One region of the Nitrospira sp. ND1 genome, then DNA from elsewhere that is predicted to be linked to it. Evidence: riboswitches for the same ligand, from Rfam matches in the RefSeq annotation. Region 1 holds a riboswitch; each other region holds the start of a gene.
What was found. Region 1 has a riboswitch for cobalamin ahead of NSND_RS03835 (ABC transporter substrate-binding protein). Riboswitches for the same ligand answer to the same signal wherever they lie in the genome.

Region 1 (3,272 bases):
CGTTTTCGAAATAAGCGTGTTTGGGCGTCGGCCGGTGTGGACGAGTCGAACGAGACCCAAATGCCAGCAATAAAGCTGAGAACGAGGATTGCTGTAAGGTGTATTTTCACGATAAGCCCTCCGAGTATCTAGTCCTGATACTCAGCAAGGGTCGTACCATGCGGAGAAAGGGATCCAAACTCAAAAATTCATGGAAAAACGGCAGTTACCTACGATCATACCCCCGGGAGCCAGGCACATTCTTGAACAGAACGCGGGGGGGACCATTCACTACACATTGCCGATGGGAATTCGCTTGGAGGCAGTAGCGTTGGCTCCCTAGGATTTCTCCGGCTCAGTCCCCGGAATGCATTCCTGTGGCATGAGTTCGCCGCCATGGAAATGGGACACCTGTCTCCATTTCTGGAGCACGGCCTTGTCGTCGAAGGTGAGAAGGTACTGTTCGCACCACATTCCGGGTGCGGTCAGACGGTTCCCGGACTGTTGCTCGCGTAATTCATACACCCACACGGTGGCTCCGCCTTCATCCTGTCGAACAGTCTTGGGAGCGCCTAGTTTCTCCCGCACCTGGGCTTGAGTGGCCCACCCCTTGGCGGAATCCAGATAGGCCGCTTCCCGGTTCTGAAAATGGCTGCATGCCGCGAGCAGCATGGAGATGATGATGAGGCTGAGCGACCGACTGATCTTTATCATGTTGCCTCCCGATTCGACTGGGATCCGTTTTTTTCACCCGCTTGTCTGGCTGGGGATTGTACACGGATAGCGGGGGCGCGTCTCCTTTGGAGAAGATTTCCTGCATCGTCCCCGGTCTCCGTGAGTCCGAGGCGGCAGACTATTCGTGGGGGTGTGTGAGGCCGTACCGAATCTGAAGAAGAGCGAGCGGGGAGAAGGCGCAACTTAGGCGTGAGATCAGATCACGAGCTGACGAGATGGGGGAGAAATGCGGAGCAATCAGACGGCTTTTTTAACCAGGCCGGACCGCAGGCAACGCGTGCAAACCCGAATGCGCAAGGCCGACCCGTTCACGAGCGCCTTCACTCGCTGCAGGTTGGGATTGAAGACGCGCTTCGTCTTGTTGTTTGCGTGGCTGACGTTATTACCGGTTTGATGCTTTTTCCCACAGAGATCACAGGCAAATGCCACGGCCCTACTCCTTTGTTGCGGCGTCTTTCAACGACTAGTCCTTGGATGGGAGGGGATGCTACCATAGCGTCACAGGTCATGACAAGCTGCTGAGGTGAATTCTCCCTACCAGGATGCCCTCTCCCGCTCGCGCCGCTCACTCCACTGAGGTTGCAGATATGGATCAGGTCACGCTCATCGGATTGCTGGCAGGGACCCTCACCACCATCGCGTTCATTCCTCAGCTGCAACAGACCTGGCGCACTCGTTCCGCCCAGGACGTGTCGCTGGGAATGTTGCTCACCTTCGTGACCGGGGTCTTTCTCTGGTTGATCTATGGGCTCATGCTCGGCGCCTTGCCCATTATTCTGGCGAATCTCGTGACCCTGGTGTTGACCCTGGCGATTCTCATCCTGAAGCTCCGGTATCGCTCGTAGGGGCTGCAGGGTGTCTGGGTATGCAGTTCAATATCCTATGCTGCTCCATCGAACGTCGTGACGGCAAGTTTGAACTTGACAAGATCGGCCATGCGCTCCTAAAGTTTGTCTCTTTTCAAGACACCTCGGGTCAAGGGAAGAGGGTGAAAAACCCTCGCGGTCCCGCCGCTGTAAATGGGGACGAAACCCGCAGGCGCCACTGTTCACCGTTCGGTGAGTGGGAAGGCGCGGGGAGTAGGATGAACCATGAGCCAGAAGACCTGCCTGAGGGAGACCCTTTATTCCCTCGTGGGCTGGGGAATAGGCGAGGATGATATTGCGGGTGCAATCCTCAGGGTTCCATGTTGGCCCTGGGGATTTTTTTATTTGCGCGCCGTTCGAATCGTCTCCAGTCGCCGGTTCGCAGCCGCATGCATCGGCGTGGTCGCGTCTGTGCTGCTGGCCTGCCTTGCCTTCGCATTCGGAGAGACCCAGGAAGATCACACGGTGATGAAACGTCGTCAGCAAGGCATCCTTACGGGCATGCCGTTCATGGCCAACATTACCCCGCGCACCTTCATCGACGATGCGGGCAGAAAACTCTATGTCGCCAAGGCGCCCACACGGGTCGTGTCATTGGCGCCGAGCATCACGGAGATGTTGTTTGCGTTGGGGCTGGACGAACAGATCATCGGGGTCACGGAGTTTTGCGATTTCCCGGCAGCAGCCAAGGCTAAATCCAAGGTCGGGTACGCCAACCCCAATCTTGAATCCCTCGTGGCCCTCCGGCCGGAATTGATCATTGCGCCGCGGGAGTTCCACCGCGCGAATGTGTTGGCCAAGCTGGAGGAATTGAAGATTCCGGTGCTCCTGCTGGAAGCCACTTCGGTGGAGAACATTTTCTCGCACATTCACACGCTGGGACGCATTTTCGATCGTTCGACGGAAGCCCATGCCATGACCGCGGCCATGCGGAGTCGAATGGCCGAGATCAGCAGTCGAACCGAGCACCTGCCGCGCATCCGCGTGCTGTATGTGATCAACAGCCAGCCCTTGATCACGGTTGGTCCCGGCAGTTACATCCACCAGATGATCGGCCTGGCCGGGGGAACCAATATCGCCTCCGGAGCTGCAACACCCTATCCACGGCTGACCATGGAAACGGTCCTGAAAGAAGATCCCGAAGTGCTGATCTTCCCAATGGGGTCGGTTGAAACGGTGCCTCGACGCGAACAGCAGGAGTGGCGGCGCTGGACGACCCTGACCGCTGTGCAGCAGAACCGGTTGCGCGAGGTTTCGGCCAATGCGCTCAATCGTCCCGGGCCTCGTGTAATGGAAGGGTTGGAAGAACTCGTGAGGGTGATTCACCCCGAGGCCTTTCCTCCCGAATCGGTACCGGTCCAGCCATGATGCCTTCGGTCGGCCACTCCACGTCACCTGCTCCAGCATTGACCTCGCCCCCGTTGCCTTCCACGAGCCGTCACAGTTCCGCTCCAATGACCGGACATGAACGGCCGTTTCAGGGGGCCATCCTGACTCCGGTGCGTTGGTGCGTCATCATGGGCAGTTTGTCGGTCGTCGCGCTGATCCTGGCTGTCGTCTGTCTGCAACTCGGGACACAGTACATCGGACTCGGGAAACTTATCAGCGTGCTGTCGTCCGCGCTGCTCGACCAGCCTACCGACAACGACGTGCTCAAGACGACCAGCGTCATCCTACTGCAGGTGCGTCTGC
Region 2 (3,272 bases), on a different contig from region 1:
CCGTGCTCGTATGCCCAGGCGTCAAGTGCCTTCGAGGTCAAGTCGCTCCCATTGTCCACTGTGATCATCTGCGGGTAGCCGCTCCGGTTCGCCACCCGTTCCAGAGCCGCCACGACTTTCGTTCCCGGGAGGGTGAAATCGGACTCGATTAATTGACTGTGCCGGCTATAGGTATCCACGACGGTCAGTGCGCGAAACCGCCGCCCATCCAGCAACGTGTCCGCCACAAAATCCATGCTCCACCGCTCATTCATCTCACTCGGGTGTGGTGGCACGACCCGCAGATGACTCGACCGTTTGCGACGGCGCGGTAATCTCATCGTAAGCCCTTCTTCCCGATAGATCCGATGCACCCGCTTCCGATTCACTACCCAGCCTTCGCGGCGAAGCATGACGTGCAGACGGAGATAGCCAAAGCGCGGGCGAGCTTGGGCCAGCTCCCGCAGCCGCATGCGAATCGCCGTATCGTCCCGCCCATGGCGTCGGTAATACCACGACGCTCGATTCAACCGCAGGAGCCCACAGGCCCGTCGCACTCCAATCGGACAGTGCCCGAGCACCTCCCGCACGAGGGCGCGTTTGCGCGTGGGCTTCAGGCCTTTTGTGCGAGCACCTCTTGCAGGATGACTTTGTCCAAGGTCAGATCCGCCACGAGCTGCTTGAGTCTGCTGTTCTCTGCCTCCAGTTGCCGTAACCGCCGAATCTCGGCGATCGCCATCTGGCCGTAGCGTTTCCGCCAGACGTAGTACGTCGCCTCACTGATCCCCAGCTTCCGCGTTACCTCCGGAATCAGTGCCCCCGCATCGATTTGCCGCAAGGCCGTCGCAATTTGCTTCTCGGAAAACAGAGGTTTCATTAAACGCACGAAGGAAACACTGTTTTACTGACAATCACTTTTGAGATTGTTACTGCAACGATACTCGCCTTTTCAGGACATGCCCGCGCTGTATCTTTATAAGGAGCTGAAAATATTTGCGCTTTTTCACTGTGGTGAGCCTGGGCAACTAAATAAACAACCGGTCTCAGTGCATGTCTTGGTAAGTTATTGGGCTTTGTGGTCGCGCAGTTCGCGTAAAGCTGCTTCGGATCGCGTGCACTCATGATATTTCAGCCTTGACAGGGTGGACTAGCCCGCGTTAGGTATCTTGGCTGATATGAGTAATCTCTCGGATGCCCGCTAGGGCGTAACAGGGAAGTCCGGTGAAAAACCGGCGCGGTCCCGCCACTGTAAGTGGGAAGCTCCCCCGTTTTAGCCACTCGACAAACTTGTTGGGGAAGGCTGGGGGTAGCGTTGAAGGTTCGACCTTCTGAACCTATGAGCCAGGAGACCTATCCGAGCTGACATAGTACGGTTTCTCCGCGCGGTAACGGAGGATCTCTCCTGCCTTTTTGGCATGCGACCTCTTGTTCCTGTTGTGGAGCTGGAGGTTTTTTTATGCCGGCAGCCTCTCCCACGGTTTGTGTTGCATGACGACGGGATTGCTCATCGTCGGGCACGGCAGTCGTGATCCCAATGCCAATGTTGAGTTCGAGTCCTTAGTCAATGCCTATCGCGTGGCGCGTCCTGATCTCGATGTGGCGCATGGCTATGTGGAGTTGGCCCGCCCGTCGTTGGCCACCGCGCTTCGTGAGTTGGCGCAGCGAGCCGATTCCGTTGTGGTCCTGCCGTTGTTCCTTTTTGCCGCGGGGCATGTGAAGAACGATATCCCGCTCGCGCTCTCGCAGGCTCGGCAAGAGTTTCCCTCCGTCCGTTTTATCGTGGCCAATGCCTTGGGCATCCATCCCAATCTCGTGGAGCTGGCCTTTGAGCGGGCGCGGGCGGCGCTGGAGGGTGCCCGTGAATCCGCGAAGACTGCCGTCGTGGTCGTGGGCCGTGGTTCAAGCGACCCGGATGCGAACGGGGACTTCTGTAAAGTTGTTCGTCTTCTTGCCGAGGGGCGCGAGATCGGGTGGGTGGTGCCCTGTTTCATCGGCGTGACGAGACCGCTGTTTGACGAGACGGTGGAGCTGGTCGCGCGCGCGCGCCCAGAGCGGATCATCGTGGCTCCCTACTTTCTCTTCGGCGGAAGACTGATCACGAAAATTCGCGAGCAGGTGGAATCGTTTCAAGCTCGCTATCCCTGGATCAAGACCGAATTGGCACCCCATTTGGGCGTCGACGACCGGTTGCTCCGCTTGATGGACGAGCGCCTTGCGCAAGCGACGGCAGGGGAACGGCCACTCCCCTGCGATACCTGTCAGTATCGTGTGCCGGTATCCGCTGTGACCGAGCATGTGGGCGGGCTCAAAGCGCTGCTCTGGAGTCTGCGGCACGGATTCACCCATGCGCAGGCCATGCCGCACGTGCATGCCCACCGCCCGCTGGCTAAACATGTCCTGGTCTGCGGGAATGTCGATTGCGCCGATGGCGGGAGCATTCCCCTCATTGCCACATTGCGGCGGCTGTTGAAGGACGCCGGGCGGGATCAGGATATTCGCGTGACGAAGACCTCCTGCATGGGCCGCTGCGGGGAAGGACCGACGGTCGCGGTCTATCCTGATGGCATTTGGTATCGGGGTGTGAAAGAGACGGATGCGAAGGAGTTGGTCGAGGAGCATCTGCTCGGCGATCGGCTCGTCAGTCGCCTGGTCGATAACATTATGCAGTAACGGAGGAGAGACGATGGCCTGTCATGAAATCGCAGGGCTGCGGCTAGGTTTGATGGAAGTGTTGGGAGTGAAGAACGAAGCCGAACGGCAGCATGAGTTGGCGGAGCTGGGGACCGGGGCCGATCAACCGGGACCGATTCGTTCCATGTGCGGCGCCAAGGACTTGGCCACGCTCAAGCAGTTTTATGAGACGGCGGTAGCTGCGCTTGAAGAGCGCGTGTCTGCCACCCGCGCCGACGATCCGAAGCTGCCCTATCTGCGTACGCTGGTGGTGCTCACGAAGAAGGTCGATCTCGATCTGGCCCATCAGATCGAAGGGCTCACTCACCTCTATCGCGACCTCGATGAGATGCATGACTTTGTTCATGAGATTTATCCGGCGGAGTAGCAGCAATGGCCGTAGCGAAGATCGCCAGAGTGGTGGGAACCGAGAGGCTGGGGCCCGATACTCTGCTCCTCGATCTGTGCGCGGCCGAGCCCTTGGGGTTCGTCGGCGGACAGTACCTCATCCTTGATAGTCGAATCGTGTTGCCGAACGGCAAAGCCGTCAAGCGGGCCTACTCGCTCCTCACCGGCGATGCGGAACAATGTCGCTTTCAACTCGCGGTGAAGCGTATTCCCGA
Region 3 (3,272 bases), on a different contig from region 1:
GTCGCGAGTGCAAAACTTTCCTGACGTGTCACGAGGAAAATATTGCTGGCAGCCGGATCAGCCGCCGTCGCGTATTGCCCATAGAGCGTGACCTGCGGCAGCACGTCATAGACAAGGCCTGCGCGCCAGGTGGTGGGATTGAAGTTCCGCGAGAAACTGCTCGACGTATCGAGGACGCCGGCGGTGTCGAACAACTCCCGAGTCAAATCGATACGATCATGTCGAAATCCGGCGATCAGCTTGAGCTGATCGGTCAGGCTAAGCTGATCCTCGGCAAACAGCGCGGTCGTGGTGACCATTGCCTTCTGCGTTGCTGCCGCGATCGGCCCGAACAGTCCGGCGACAGGGGCAAACGGGTCCACGCTCCCACCTGCCCCATTAAAAAAACTAGGCCTCGTGAAGTCGAGACGACTAAAGTCCAATCCCGTCACAAAACGATTCTTCAACGACGCGACGGGCTGGTTGACCTGAAACTCGAGTCGGTCGCCGATGATAGTCTGATCATGCGCCACATAGAATCGATCACGATCAATAAGCTGCGTCCCAGTGTTAAATGTGTAGGTTTCAGCATTTTGCCAATGTCGCCTCGCCGTGTAGTAATAGGCTTGGTTCCGCACTTCGATCAGATCGGTCGGCTTCCAAGTCGTTTTGAGCTTCGTCCACGTGGTCAGCGCACTCATGTCGCTGTCCTGTGTGTTGTAGTTTTGCCGCAGCATCCGCCTATCGACAGTGCGCCCATCGAGCGTGCTTACGACTCCGTTGACCCCTTGGGTGGCAAACGACGAGGGCACCAGCGGCGTGCCAAAGTAGGGCTTGCTGCGATCGAACCCGAGATCGAAGGACGCTTCAACGCTGAGACGAGAGGTCACGTCATAGAGGAGGGCGCTGGTCCCATTCCAATAGGTATAGGGTGCCCGCTGCACGCCCAGAAAGTTGTCGGAGTTCTGATAACTCAGGTCCACTCGATAATGCAGCTTATCGGTCCCGAGCGTCCCTCCGCTGCCCACGCCGGCCCTAGTTGTATTGAAGCTGCCATACGAGAGAAAGGTCTCCGTTCCCTGTAACTCACGGACCGGTCGCTTGGTCACGAAGTTGATCGCGCCGGCAATCGCCCCTTCCCCATAGAGCACCGACGCGGGCCCCTTCAGGATCTCGATGCGATCAAGATTCCACGTGTCACGCGGGCGCGAGGTCATATTGGCCGGGCCGGTCATCAGTCCATCGTTCAGCAGTCGAATCTGGTTATTCGTGAACCCCCGCATGGAAAAGTTCGCGGGGTCTCCAGGTGCGTCGCCTACCGTCACTCCCGTCGCGCCTTCGATCGCTTCGGAGATCGACCGAAACCCGCGCTCCTGAATAGTCTGTTGACCGATCACCTCAATACTGGCGGGAATCTCACGTAGCGTCAGACCCAAGCGGCTGGACGTCATACTTAGACTGTCGAGATTGAGCGTCCCCGTCCCCTGGCGCTCGACTGGCTGTCCAATCACCGTCACTTCCTGCACTTCCACGGGATCCCCTTCACCTTCCTTGGCAAAAAGATTGAGGGGCATGAGACACAACACAATTCCTGAGGCCATGACAAGACGGCGAAGCATAGTGCTCTTCCTTTGATCACGAAAGGGGTTTCTGGAGTCTCCATATACCCAGGTCTCCTGACTCTCGGCTCGTCCTACTCTCTGCGCCTTCCCATCCTTGTGGACAGTGGCTGAGTGCAGATTTCGTCCCCGATCACAGTTGCGGACCAGTGGCGGCTTCTACCGCGCTTCCCTTGGGGTACATGGGCTATCGATGCATTGGATTGAAAAAGTTACTGCTCTAGTAGGCCTCCCTTCTGTTACGCCACCCGGCACTTGGGTTTGATCAGTGCGGTCAGAAACGCCAGCAACACCGCGCCGAGCACCATAATCGTGAGACCCAGATCGCTGATCGGCAACGCAAACGAGGTGGGCTGGAGTAATTTGATGATCCCGACGACGTAAGCCAGCCCTACGACGGTCAGCGTCATCATGCGATTGCCTTGGATCGCCATCGTGGTCGCCGCCAAATACATCCGGCGTACAACAAGGCCGTTGAGGGAATCGGTAACGACCATCCCCAGACTGAAGGCCACGCCGATCAGCAGCGCGCCCAGCAGGCCATAGCCCATCGTGCCGGCCAAGGCCCAGGCCGACATCTGGCTGGCGGTCTCGAACCCCAGCCCGAACAACGCGCCGATCGGCACGGCGCTCATCGGGTGTGTGATGTTGAGCAACTGTCTGGGCAAAAAATGGCCGATGACCCCGTGGCTCGGAACCGTCATTCCAGCCGGCAATGTCATCAGCCTGGCGAGGTTTAATGTCCCAATGGCGAACAACAGGCAGGCCGACAACACCCCACTCACGTGCAGCACAGAGTCGTTGAACGATTGCAGATACTCCGCCGCCAATGCGATCAACCCCGCAATCAACAGGACGGAGAGGGCATGCCCGAACGCAAACCATGTCCCCACCCACCGGCTCATTCTCGGATGCCGATCGACAGACGCCCTCGTCATGCCATCGATGGCGGTGAGATGGTCTGGGTCGGCTCCATGGCTCAAGCCCAATGCGAAGGCGAGACCGAGCAAGGCCCAGAGACTGCCATCAGCTGGATTCATAGGCTCCCTTGTGGCCCATAGTTCTCACCCCGAAAACTCTGACGCATCATTCACCGTGGTAACACCGGGCAGAGGCCGGTAAGACGCCAGAGCAGCTCACAGTCGAGATGCCCACGCACCACGGCGTCCAGCCGGTCGTACTCGTCCTGTTTCGTGGGAATGCGCCGGATGATGTCGCCTGCGAAAATCCCCTTGCGCCGACGCAGGAAAGAAAGAGTCCGCGCCCTGATCACCTCATTCTCGAACAGGCCATGCAACATGGTACCCACCACCATCCCATCGCTGCTGAGAGCCCCGTCACTGCGTACCTCTGTGCGCCCGTTCCGCGACTGAATCTCGAAGGGGCTCGCCTGCTGATTATGTGGCACCACCATTCCCATATGGATTTCATATCCATGGACCGCTTCTTCGAGCCCCACGCCATCGGTGAGAAACGAGGGGCACAGCACGCGGGCTAGAACCTGCGTCGTGACTTTCTCCTGCTCGAAGTGGGTTCCTAGGGCCAGCAGTCCCAATCCCCGTACGTGAGGCTCCGCCGATTCCACTCCGTGCGGATCGTCGATCATCTCACCAAGCATTTGGCATCCGCCGCATACACCTAAGAGCGGTCCACCCTCACGGGCGCGCGCCTCAA

Region 2: another riboswitch for cobalamin. It lies ahead of NSND_RS12160 (CbiX/SirB N-terminal domain-containing protein); the one in region 1 lies ahead of NSND_RS03835 (ABC transporter substrate-binding protein).
Region 3: another riboswitch for cobalamin. It lies ahead of NSND_RS12075 (TonB-dependent receptor); the one in region 1 lies ahead of NSND_RS03835 (ABC transporter substrate-binding protein).

The regions. Positions count from the first base shown of each region.
Region 1 covers NZ_FWEX01000005.1:784,847-788,118, reverse strand. Annotated here, with positions in the region: gene NSND_RS03850 (hypothetical protein) at 319-693, opposite strand; gene rpmB (50S ribosomal protein L28) at 952-1,143, opposite strand; gene NSND_RS03840 (SemiSWEET transporter) at 1,302-1,559, shown strand; cobalamin riboswitch at 1,660-1,842, shown strand; gene NSND_RS03835 (ABC transporter substrate-binding protein) at 1,806-2,948, shown strand; gene NSND_RS03830 (FecCD family ABC transporter permease) at 3,035-3,272, shown strand, end outside.
Region 2 covers NZ_FWEX01000006.1:1,599,585-1,602,856, reverse strand. Annotated here, with positions in the region: partial or broken gene NSND_RS21005 (IS3 family transposase) at 1-856, opposite strand, end outside; gene NSND_RS21000 (hypothetical protein) at 856-1,101, opposite strand; cobalamin riboswitch at 1,152-1,352, shown strand; gene NSND_RS12160 (CbiX/SirB N-terminal domain-containing protein) at 1,468-2,649, shown strand; gene NSND_RS12155 (DUF3209 family protein) at 2,663-3,037, shown strand; gene NSND_RS12150 (FAD-dependent oxidoreductase) at 3,043-3,272, shown strand, end outside.
Region 3 covers NZ_FWEX01000006.1:1,583,886-1,587,157, forward strand. Annotated here, with positions in the region: gene NSND_RS12075 (TonB-dependent receptor) at 1-1,598, opposite strand, end outside; cobalamin riboswitch at 1,649-1,773, opposite strand; gene NSND_RS12080 (HoxN/HupN/NixA family nickel/cobalt transporter) at 1,838-2,638, opposite strand; gene NSND_RS12085 (cobyric acid synthase) at 2,689-3,272, opposite strand, start outside.